Regions from separate parts of the Paenarthrobacter sp. NPDC056912 genome, predicted to be linked through region 2. Evidence: riboswitches for the same ligand, from Rfam matches in the RefSeq annotation. Region 2 holds a riboswitch; the other holds the start of a gene.
The links. A riboswitch is a leader RNA that binds a small molecule or an ion and turns the genes downstream of it on or off. The one in region 2 is predicted to bind S-adenosylmethionine.
Positions count from the first base shown of each region.

Region 1: linked by a shared signal. The riboswitch ahead of ACFRJ9_RS19505 (hypothetical protein) and the one ahead of ACFRJ9_RS03750 (DUF1737 domain-containing protein) in region 2 are both predicted to bind S-adenosylmethionine.

Region 1 covers NZ_JBHUCD010000020.1:81,026-85,731, forward strand. Annotated here, with positions in the region: gene ACFRJ9_RS19485 (matrixin family metalloprotease) at 1-49, opposite strand, end outside; gene ACFRJ9_RS19490 (matrixin family metalloprotease) at 272-1,165, opposite strand; gene ACFRJ9_RS19495 (VIT1/CCC1 transporter family protein) at 1,251-2,408, opposite strand; gene ACFRJ9_RS19500 (hypothetical protein) at 2,640-2,831, shown strand; gene ACFRJ9_RS19505 (hypothetical protein) at 2,828-3,127, opposite strand; SAM riboswitch class IV at 3,144-3,263, opposite strand; gene ACFRJ9_RS19510 (sodium:solute symporter) at 3,455-4,706, opposite strand, start outside.
Region 2 covers NZ_JBHUCD010000002.1:367,888-372,593, forward strand. Annotated here, with positions in the region: gene ACFRJ9_RS03740 (aromatic amino acid ammonia-lyase) at 1-1,179, opposite strand, end outside; gene ACFRJ9_RS03745 (NtaA/DmoA family FMN-dependent monooxygenase) at 1,179-2,507, opposite strand; SAM riboswitch class IV at 2,674-2,785, shown strand; gene ACFRJ9_RS03750 (DUF1737 domain-containing protein) at 2,799-3,065, shown strand; gene ACFRJ9_RS03755 (rhodanese-like domain-containing protein) at 3,062-3,472, shown strand; gene ACFRJ9_RS03760 (O-succinylhomoserine sulfhydrylase) at 3,473-4,681, shown strand; gene ACFRJ9_RS03765 (hypothetical protein) at 4,692-4,706, shown strand, end outside.

The DNA.
Region 1 (4,706 bases), on a different contig from region 2:
ACAGGATGGCCGCGATGCTGCTGTGTTTGATCGGTGGCCTGGGCTCCACCGAAAACGGAGACCCGAAATTCGGGGCCCTGGGATCAGGCGGAGTCGGATCAGGCGGAGGGGGATGGGGGTCTGGCCACTGGGACGACCCATAAGGTTCCATGGAACCCCCTGACGTAAAGAGGCACCAGGCGGTGGGGGTCCGCCGTCTGCCGTATGCGTCAGCATAAGTCCGAGCAACGCCGGGAGTCCATGGCGGGTTGGCACCCTGGCCAAGGTGGGGTCAGATGTCCTTGCGGCAGGGCGCTGAAGCCAGCAGGTACAGGCCGTTCAGGTCACCTGCCGCCAGTCCGTCCGGAGCGCCGATTTCCGGGTACATGAGCTGGATGGGATCGTCCACGTGGTCCAGGCCCATGACATGTCCCAACTCGTGCTGCATGACGGCCAGGACGTAGTCGGCACCGCCCTCGTCAGCCAGGAGTTCCGAGATCTGCGGAGTGTCGAGCTCAAGGCTCCCGGTGATGTAGCTCTTGGGCCCCTTGTTGAGGGAGTACATGGTGCTCCCGCCGGTCCCGATGACCTTCTCGGCAAGGGCCGGTGCGGCCTCGGGCGTGGTCCACGAGATCAGCAGCGGAGCCCAGCGCTCGCCGTACTTGGCCGGCTGGTAGGGTTCGCGTCGGTCGACGGGCAGCTCGTCCGTGGTTCCGTCGTTGATGAACTGGATGCCCGAAGCTCGCGAAACGTTTGCGATGGCGGTGGCCAGGAGGGCGTCACTGCCCTCGGGTGCGGTGGCGTTGTTCACGACGTAGTGCAGCGGCCGGCAAGGGGAGTAACCCACTGGAGTGCCGTCGTCGTTGGTGGCCAGGAACTTGTACGAATCGTTGGTGGTGGTGGGAGCCGGTGGCGAGGCCAGCGGTGCGTCCGCTTCCTCGAGCCCCGGAGGCGGTGCGTTCAAGGCTCCCGCGGGCGTTGGCCTGTGCTGCCCGCCTTGCGGTGCTCCCGGGACGTTGACGCCGGGGAACAGCGCGGTGATGCGGGGATCGCCGTGCAGGAACCCGCTGACCACAACCGCTATTGCGGCGGCGACACCGGCAAGGAGGAGGCCACGAAGCAGGCGCGCAGTGGTTCCCGAGCGTCGGTGCCTGGGCGCACGTGTTGCTTCCTGGTCCGGGTCCACGGCTCTCCATTCCTCACGCCCTGGTCACGCGGGGCGGCGCGGAGGACGAACCAAGATTACGGGCTGCTGACAGGGCCGTCCAAACTCAGACGATCACAGCCCCGAACAGGAGGCCGAGCCCGTACGTGGCGGCGGCCGCACCGAGGCCGATGGCCAGCTGCCGGAGCCCGCGGCTCAGCGGTGAGGTTCCGGACAGCAAACCCACGACGGCGCCGGTCGCCAGGAGCGCGATGCCCACCAGCACGCCGGCAACAGCCAGGGCCGCGACACCGGTCATGCCGAAGAGGAACGGAAGGATGGGCACGATGGCGCCCGAGGCGAAGAAGCAGAAGCTGGACATGGCTGCTCCCCACGCCGAGCCTACGGATTCGTGCTCGTCCGTGGGCGGCTTCTCCGGTTGGAGGGAGAGGCTGGGATCGCAGTCGCAGCTGAACAGCCCCATGCGTTCGGCGACGCGGTGCTCGGCGGCTTCGCGCGTCATGCCGCGGGCCAGGTAGACCAAGAGCAGTTCGTTGTGTTCGATGTCCAACGACGGCGCGGCCGTGAGTGTGGCCTGCGTGGGCAGCGTGGCGTTGAGCAGTTCCCGTTGTGACCGGACGGAGACGTATTCGCCGGCGCCCATGGACAATGCGCCGGCCAGGAGCCCGGCCACGCCACTCATGAGCACCACTGGACTGGGGACTCCGGTTGCGGCCATGCCCATGACCAGCGAAAGGTTGCTGACCAGGCCATCGTTGGCGCCGAAGACCGCTGCACGGAAGGTACCGGATAACCTGTTGCGACCCCGGGTAGCCAGGCCACGGACTACTTCTTCGTGGATTTGCTCGTCGGCAGCCATGGCCGGTGTGGCTGCTGGATCCGTGCCGTAAGGGGAACGGCCTTCCGCCCGTTGGGCCAGGGCCAAAACGAATACTGATCCGAAGTGGCGGGCGAAGAAGCCCAGGAGCTGGCTGCGGATGGACGCGGCCTTGGGCATTCCCGCGTGCTCTCCCAGGAGCTTGAGCCAATGTGCCTCGTGGCGTCCTTCGGCTTCGGCCAGGGCCAAAAGGATCTGGCGCTCTTCGCCGTCGCGGCGCTGGGCGAGTTCGCGGTAGACGGCGGCCTCGGCGCGCTCGTCAGCCAAATATTGGCGCCAGCGCCGGATGTCCGAAGCCGTGGGCGGCGTTGTTTCCGCAGAGGGGTCTTGAGGGGTGGGATCCGGAGCGGGGCTCGACGAATCGGGGGATTCCTGGTGCTTCTGCACTTTTTCTCCTGTGCTGGGTGGGGTAGTTGCGGCCCCATTGCAGCCCCCACTGTACCGCTAATTGGCGGGGATTTTCGGCTGGTATTCCTTAGTTGGAATGTTCGGTGCACCGTAATTTCCGGCCCTTCTTGACCCCTTGCGGGCGCGGTGCTCAGATGGAAGAACAGGGGCGGGGCCCTCTCCCCGCAACCGGTTATTGGGCCGCTCGGCCCACGAGACGGAGGTTGCAGCATGAACACCACCGAATCACACGCCAATCACCCGCTCCGGGCAACCATTGAGTCGGACCCGGCCTATGACTACAGCGAAGACCAGGAAGTGGACGAGGCCTGGGTGGAGGAAGTAGACGCCCCCGAGGACGACGAACGCGTGGTCCCGCTCGATGACACCGAAGAGTTCCGCGGGGAGGACGAGGGCAGCTAGCCCTCGGCCCCGTTGCGGAGTTGGAAGTGCCGTTCGCTTCCTGCCCTTTGGCCGGGGGCGGCGACAGTCACTGTCAGGGTTCCGGACGCTTCACACCAGCGCGTTGAACGCACGGCCCGGGCCAGCGCCCGCTCGATCATGCGCGGTTCGGGATGCTGGAACCGGGCTGACCCGCCGTGCGTGGTGATGGTCACCGTTCCAAGGACAAGGTCGACGGCGGGAATCACCGCCACCGCGTGAGTGGCAGGCGGGAGGGGGATGCTTGAGGCAGGGGTGGTATCACCTTGGTACGGCAAGGGAATGCTCCTTGGGGGAGTGCTCTTGCCCGCTCGGTTGTCTCTGGTCCGGGACGGGCCGCTTCCTCATCCGAACCACCCGTGAACATGGGGTTGGTGCGTGGCCAGTCGGAGCTTGGCGCCACATCTCTTGAAGCTGGAATCACTTTACCGCACGTGTTTCTTGTTGTGGGGCCCGCTTTGCGTGGTTTCGGGCCGTTTGAACGCGCAAAGCAGGCCCCGCAACTCGCATTTGTCGGGCACAGAACAACGGCGGCGCTGCCCCGGAAAGGGGCGGCACCGCCGTCGAACTTTGCTCAGTATCCTGTTTGCTGCCGAAGGTTCCTGTTAGTTGGCCTTGTGGCTGCTGACGGGGTGTTCCTGAATCGGGAGCTCGTCAGAGACGGCCCCTGCCACGCGCTTGTCCCACGCGGCGCGGACCGCGGGGTCGGTGGGCGGTGTGAGGAGGGAAATCACCACGTAGGCCAGGAACGAGGCTGCCAGGCCGAAGTAGATCGGTTCGTTGGCGTAGACGCCGTCTGCGCTCGGAATGATTCCGGTGGCGAACATGACCAGCAGCGCCAGGGTCAGCACGGAACCAATCGCCATGGACCACGCCGCAGCGATGCCGGTTCCGCGCTTCCACACCAGGCCACCCAGAATGGCAACCAGGAGGCCGCCTACCAGGATGTCGTAGGCGATGGTGAGGGCAACCACCACGTCCTGCGCGGCCATGGAGATCAGGACCGCGACGATGCCAAGGCCAAGTACCCAGTAACGGTTTGCCCGGACGTCGTGCTCCGGGTTTTCTGTGTCATCGGTGTTGATGGTCTTGCCGAACCAGCTGGCAACGAACGGAACAACGTCCGCACGGGCCACCGTCGCAGCGGCGATCAGGGCGCCGGAAGCGGTGGACATCATGGCTGCGACAGCAGCGGCCATGACCAGGCCGCCGATGCCGATCGGCAGGATGTGGGTTGCTACCTCGGCATACACCACGTCCTTGCCGAGGTTGGCGACGTCGATATCGGGAAGCGCCACGCGGGCAGCCAAACCGATCAGGGCGCCGGCGATGCCGTAGAGGATGCAGTAGACACCGGCGGTGGCTCCACCCCAGCGGGCAACCGTGGGGGTCTTGGCGGTGAACACGCGCTGCCAGATGTCCTGGCCGATCAGCAGGCCGAGCGTATAGACCACGAAGTACGTGATGATCGTCTGGATGCCGATGCCGTCGATCTGGAAGAAGCTGGCGTCCACGCGCTCACGGATGCCGTCGAGTCCGCCGGCGGCGTTCATGACGAACGGGAGCATCAGGAAGAAGATGCCTACGGTCTTGATGATGAACTGGACCTGGTCCGCCAGGGTGATGGACCACATGCCGCCGATGGTGGAGTACACCAGTACGATCGCACCGCCCACCGCGATGGCCAGCCAGCGTTCCCAGCCGAAAAGGACCACGAAGATGGTTGCGTACGCACCCGTGGAGGTGGCGCAGAGCATGAGGGTGTAAGCCAGCATCACGATTCCGGACGTCTGCGTGGCCTTGCTGCCGTAGCGAAGGCTCAGCATTTGGGAGACCGTGTAGATTTTCAGGCGCTGG
Region 2 (4,706 bases):
TTCTTCCTGCGCCAAGCCGGAACCCGACGAGGCCGCAGCCTTCAGATGCTTCGCCCGGATCGCCCGCTGCGGCGGATACAACTTGGCAATGCGCCGCTCACTGGAAATCCCTACGTGCGCCAAAGCCAGTCGCAACCCCTCATAGGCAAGAGCCAGCTGCATGGGTTGGAAGTTCCCGCCGGACACCATCAGCCCGGATTCCACGTCGGCCAAGGGATTGTCTCCGCGCCCGTTCAGCTCCACCTCCAAGGCCATACCAAGCTGCGTCACCAAGGAACGGAAGGCACCGTGCGTCTGGGGCGCAGCCCGGAACGACAAAGCATCCTGCACCGATACCTCAGGCCGAACATCCTCCAGCCACCCACCGCTCAACAGGCGACGCACCGCAGCAGCCGAGTCCCGCTGACCGTCCACCGCCTTGGCCGCTTGGATGGCCGGCGAAAACGGGCTCAGGTTCCCGCCGCCGTCGTACCTTGCGGTGGTCTCCAGTGAGAGGGAAAGCGCGACGTCGGCCAGCTCGCCCAGGTGCTGCAGCCGGAGCAATGCGAGGGTCCCGGCACCTACGGAGTACGCGTTGGCGCTGACCAGGGCGAGGGCCTCCCCCGGCGCGAGAACCAGGGGTTGGAGGCCGGCGTCGGCGAGCGCTTTGGCGCCCGATACCAGCGTGCCGGAGGCGTCGAACGCTTCGCCCTCACCGATGGCAACAGCGGCGACGGCGGCAAGCTGGGTCAGGTCCGATGACCCCACCGAGCCTTCGCGCGGGATGGCGGGAAAGACGCCGCGGTTGACCAGTTCGGCATAGAAGCGGGCGGTCTCGGGGCGCACGCCTGAGCCGCCGCGGCTGAATCCGATGAGCCTGGCGAGGATCACTGATCGTGCAGCCGCGCGGTCCAGATACGAACCCACCCCGCTGTTGTGATACCTGACCACCTGGACTTGGTAGGCCAGGAGGGACTTCGCCTCCACAGCGGTGTCCCGGCCGGAACCGAGCAGGGTGTTGAGCCCGTAGACCCGTTGCCCGGAGGCGGCAGCCTTCTCCACGACTTCCCGGGATAGCCCGATCAAAGACAACGCATCGTGGTTGAGTTTCACGTGAAACGTCGGGTCGGCGGCGGCCAGGGCCACATCCACGGCGCGCACCGGAGCCGTACCAATCGTCAGCGGCTCAGCCGGAGTCATCAGAAGTCCAGGAGGTTCTGCCGGAACCCGCCGTTGCCGTAACTCGTCCTCAACAGCCCGCGGCGCCGCAGTTCCGGGGTGAGTTTGTCCAGCACACCGTGTACCGTCACCGGATCCACGAAGCCGGAGAAGAGGAAGCCGTCGCCGCCCACGGCCTCGCCGGTCTCCTCCAGATAGTCGGCAATCTCGCCCACCGTGCCGATGATCGAGTCTCCCGCCCCGCCAGTGCGTGCCTGCAGGATCTGGCGCAGCGTGGAGCCTGGAGGGGCCGCCTTGGCGAAATGTTCAAGCGTGCCTTGGTTGCTGTTGGTGCTCAGTTCGGGAAGCGGGGCGTCGAGGTCGAACTTCTTGAAGTCGATCACGGACAGGTAGGAGATGGAGTTGAGCTGGCTGTCGATGTCGCGCTGGGTGAGTTCCCGGCGCTGCGCCCGCAACTCCTCCGCCTCGGCAGCAGAACCCACAACGGTGGGCTTGAGGACGAAAAGCACCTTGACGTCGTCGGGGTTCCTCCCGGCCTTGGCCGCCTCCGCGCGGATCGAATCCCGGTAGGCCTTCATGCCGTCAACGCCACGCGCCAAGGCAATCGCCACATCTGCGTGACCTCCAGCGAACGCCTTGCCCCTCGGCGAAGCGCCGGCCTGGACCAGCACGGGTTCCTCCGGCAGCGGTGCCGTGTTCAGTGGTCCGCGGACCTTGAAGAAGTCGCCTTCGTGGTTGATCTGATGGACCTTGGTGTGGTCCGCGAACACCCCGGCGGAAGCATCCTCAAGCACGGCGCCAGGTTCCCAGCTCCGCCAGAGCCGCCTGACGACGTCGACGAATTCCTCGGCCTTCTCATACCGCAGGTCGTGTTCGATTTGCTGGTCCAGCCCATAGTTCTGGGCCGCGAGGTCGCTGCCGGAAGTCACCACGTTCCAGCCAAGCTGGCCCTCGGAGAAGTGCTGGAGGGTAGCGAGGAGCCGGGCCGCAGTGAACGGCGGATAGAACGAGGCGCTGACCGTAGGCACAATCCCCAGGTGCTCCGTTGCAGACAGAAGGTACGGGACCAGCGCCAATGGATCATGCTTGGGCGCGAAGGACGCGTGGGCCAGCGAAACCTCGGCCGTGCCGCCATAGGTGTCCGGGACTGTCAGGGAATCCTCGATGATGAAGAGGTCCAGCCCGGATCGCTCGAACGCGCGCACGGCTTCCTGGTACAGGGCGGGTTTCTTCCAGTCGTAGCCCAGGCTGTAACCGGGAGTCCCCCAGCCCTGGACTCCGAAACCGTGGCCCACAAACCATCCAAAATGCAGCATGGGCTTGAGTGTAGAACTGCTCTGTCCGTTCACCGCGACCTGATTTCATGCGAAGTTACAGGGGGTCGTACTGCGTCAATTATGCTCCCGGGGCGTCTTATTTGGAGAGGTTCCACAGCATCCTCCGGTTACGCAACATGACGAGCCCGCAGCCACCCGCAAGTGCAGGCCTATGCCCGTGGATGTTACGTTTTTCTTGAGTAATGAGCACCAGCGCCAAGCCCTGACTTGCTGGTCGGCAACCCTCTCTCCGGCGGGGTGCCTCAGGTGACTACTCGGCGTATCGACAACTCGAACTGCAAGCGTGACTGAGGAGCACCATCAATGCCTGAACCCACCGAAGAAAAACTCTCCTACCGCCTGGTGACCGGCCCGGATACCCGCGATTTCTGCGAGCGCATCCACAACGCCCTCGCCGAGGGTTACGTACTCCACGGCAGCCCCGCAGCCACCTTCAACGGCACCGATGTGATCGTGGCCCAAGCCGTGGTCCTGCCTACCGCCATCGCCAGTGCCGACGCCGCTGTTGCCAATGCTGTTGATCAGCTGGAGAACTACGAGGACGAGGAAGCATTCGAGGGCCACGCATGAGCTACGCAGGTGACCTGACCCCGCAGGACGCGTGGGCCAAACTTGAAGAAGGCGCCATCCTGGTGGACGTCCGCACTGAGGGCGAATGGGCCCACATCGGCATCCCGGACACCAAAGCCACCGAGAACGATCCCCTGTTCATCCAGTGGAACCTCGCCGGCGGCATCCCGAATTCCCGCTTCATCGAGGACCTGCAGCAGCAGGCACCCGAGGGCGACGGCGTGGAACTGGTCTTCCTCTGCCGCTCCGGCCAGCGGTCCATCTCCGCGGCCATTGCCGCAACACAGATCGGCTTCACCGCCTACAACGTCCTTGAAGGCTTCGAGGGCGAGCCCGACCGCTATGGCGAGCGCACCGTGAATGGCTGGAAGAACCGTGGCCTGCCGACGAATCTAGGAACCGACTAAGTGACTTTCAATCCTGATGCCGCTGGCTGGAGCCCTGACACCCAGGCCGTCCGCGGTGGCCTTGACCGTACCAACTTCCAGGAAACGGCCGAACCCGTTTTCCTGAACTCCGGCTTTGTCTACGAGTCGGCGGCCGCTGCCGAACGCGCCTTCACCGGAGAGGACGAACGCTTCGTCTACTCCCGCTACGGCAACCCCTCCGTGGCCACCTTCCAGGAACGGCTCCGCCTGCTCGAGGGAACCGAGGCGTGCTTTGCGACGGCGTCCGGCATGTCCGCGGTCTTCACCGCCTTGGGTGCCCTGCTGGCTGCCGGCGACCGCGTGGTTGCGGCCCGCTCCCTCTTCGGCTCATGCTTTGTGATCCTCAACGAGATCCTGCCCCGCTGGGGTGTGGAGACCGTTTTCGTTGATGGTCCGGATCTGGAGCAGTGGCGTGAGGCCCTCTCCGAACCGACCACCGCGGTGTTCTTCGAGTCTCCTTCCAACCCCATGCAGGAAATCGTGGACATCGCCGCCGTGAGCGAACTGGCGCATGCCGCCGGGGCGACTGTCGTCGTCGACAATGTCTTTGCCACTCCCCTGCTGCAGCGTTGCGGTGAGCTGGGTGCGGACGTGATCGTGTATTCGGGTACTAAGCACATCGACGGCCAGGGACGCGTCCTCGGCGGCGCGATCCTGGGCACCAAGGAATTCATCGACGGCCCGGTCAAGCAGCTCATGCGCCACACCGGCCCTTCGCTGTCCGCCTTCAACGCCTGGGTGCTGACCAAGGGCTTGGAGACCATCGGGCTCCGGGTCAACCACAGCTCGGCGTCCGCTCTGAGGATCGCTGAGTGGCTTGAGCAGCAGCCCGCCATCAGCTGGGTCAAGTACCCCCTGCTCAAGTCGCACCCGCAGTACGAGTTGGCCGCGAAGCAGATGAAGGCCGGCGGCACTGTGCTGACGTTCGAGCTCTCGCCGTCCGCTGGTCGTTCCGCCAAGGAAGCGGCGTTCGCGCTGCTCGACGGCCTCCGCGTCATCGACATCTCCAACAACCTGGGCGACTCCAAATCCCTCATCACGCACCCGGCCACCACCACCCACCGGGCCATGGGTCCGGAGGGCCGTGCGGCCATTGGGCTGAGCGACGGCGTGGTTCGCCTGTCGGTGGGCCTGGAAGACGTGGACGACCTCATCCTGGATCTGGAGAAGGCCCTCAAACAGGTCTAACCTTGGTGCCATGAGCGGGAAGTAT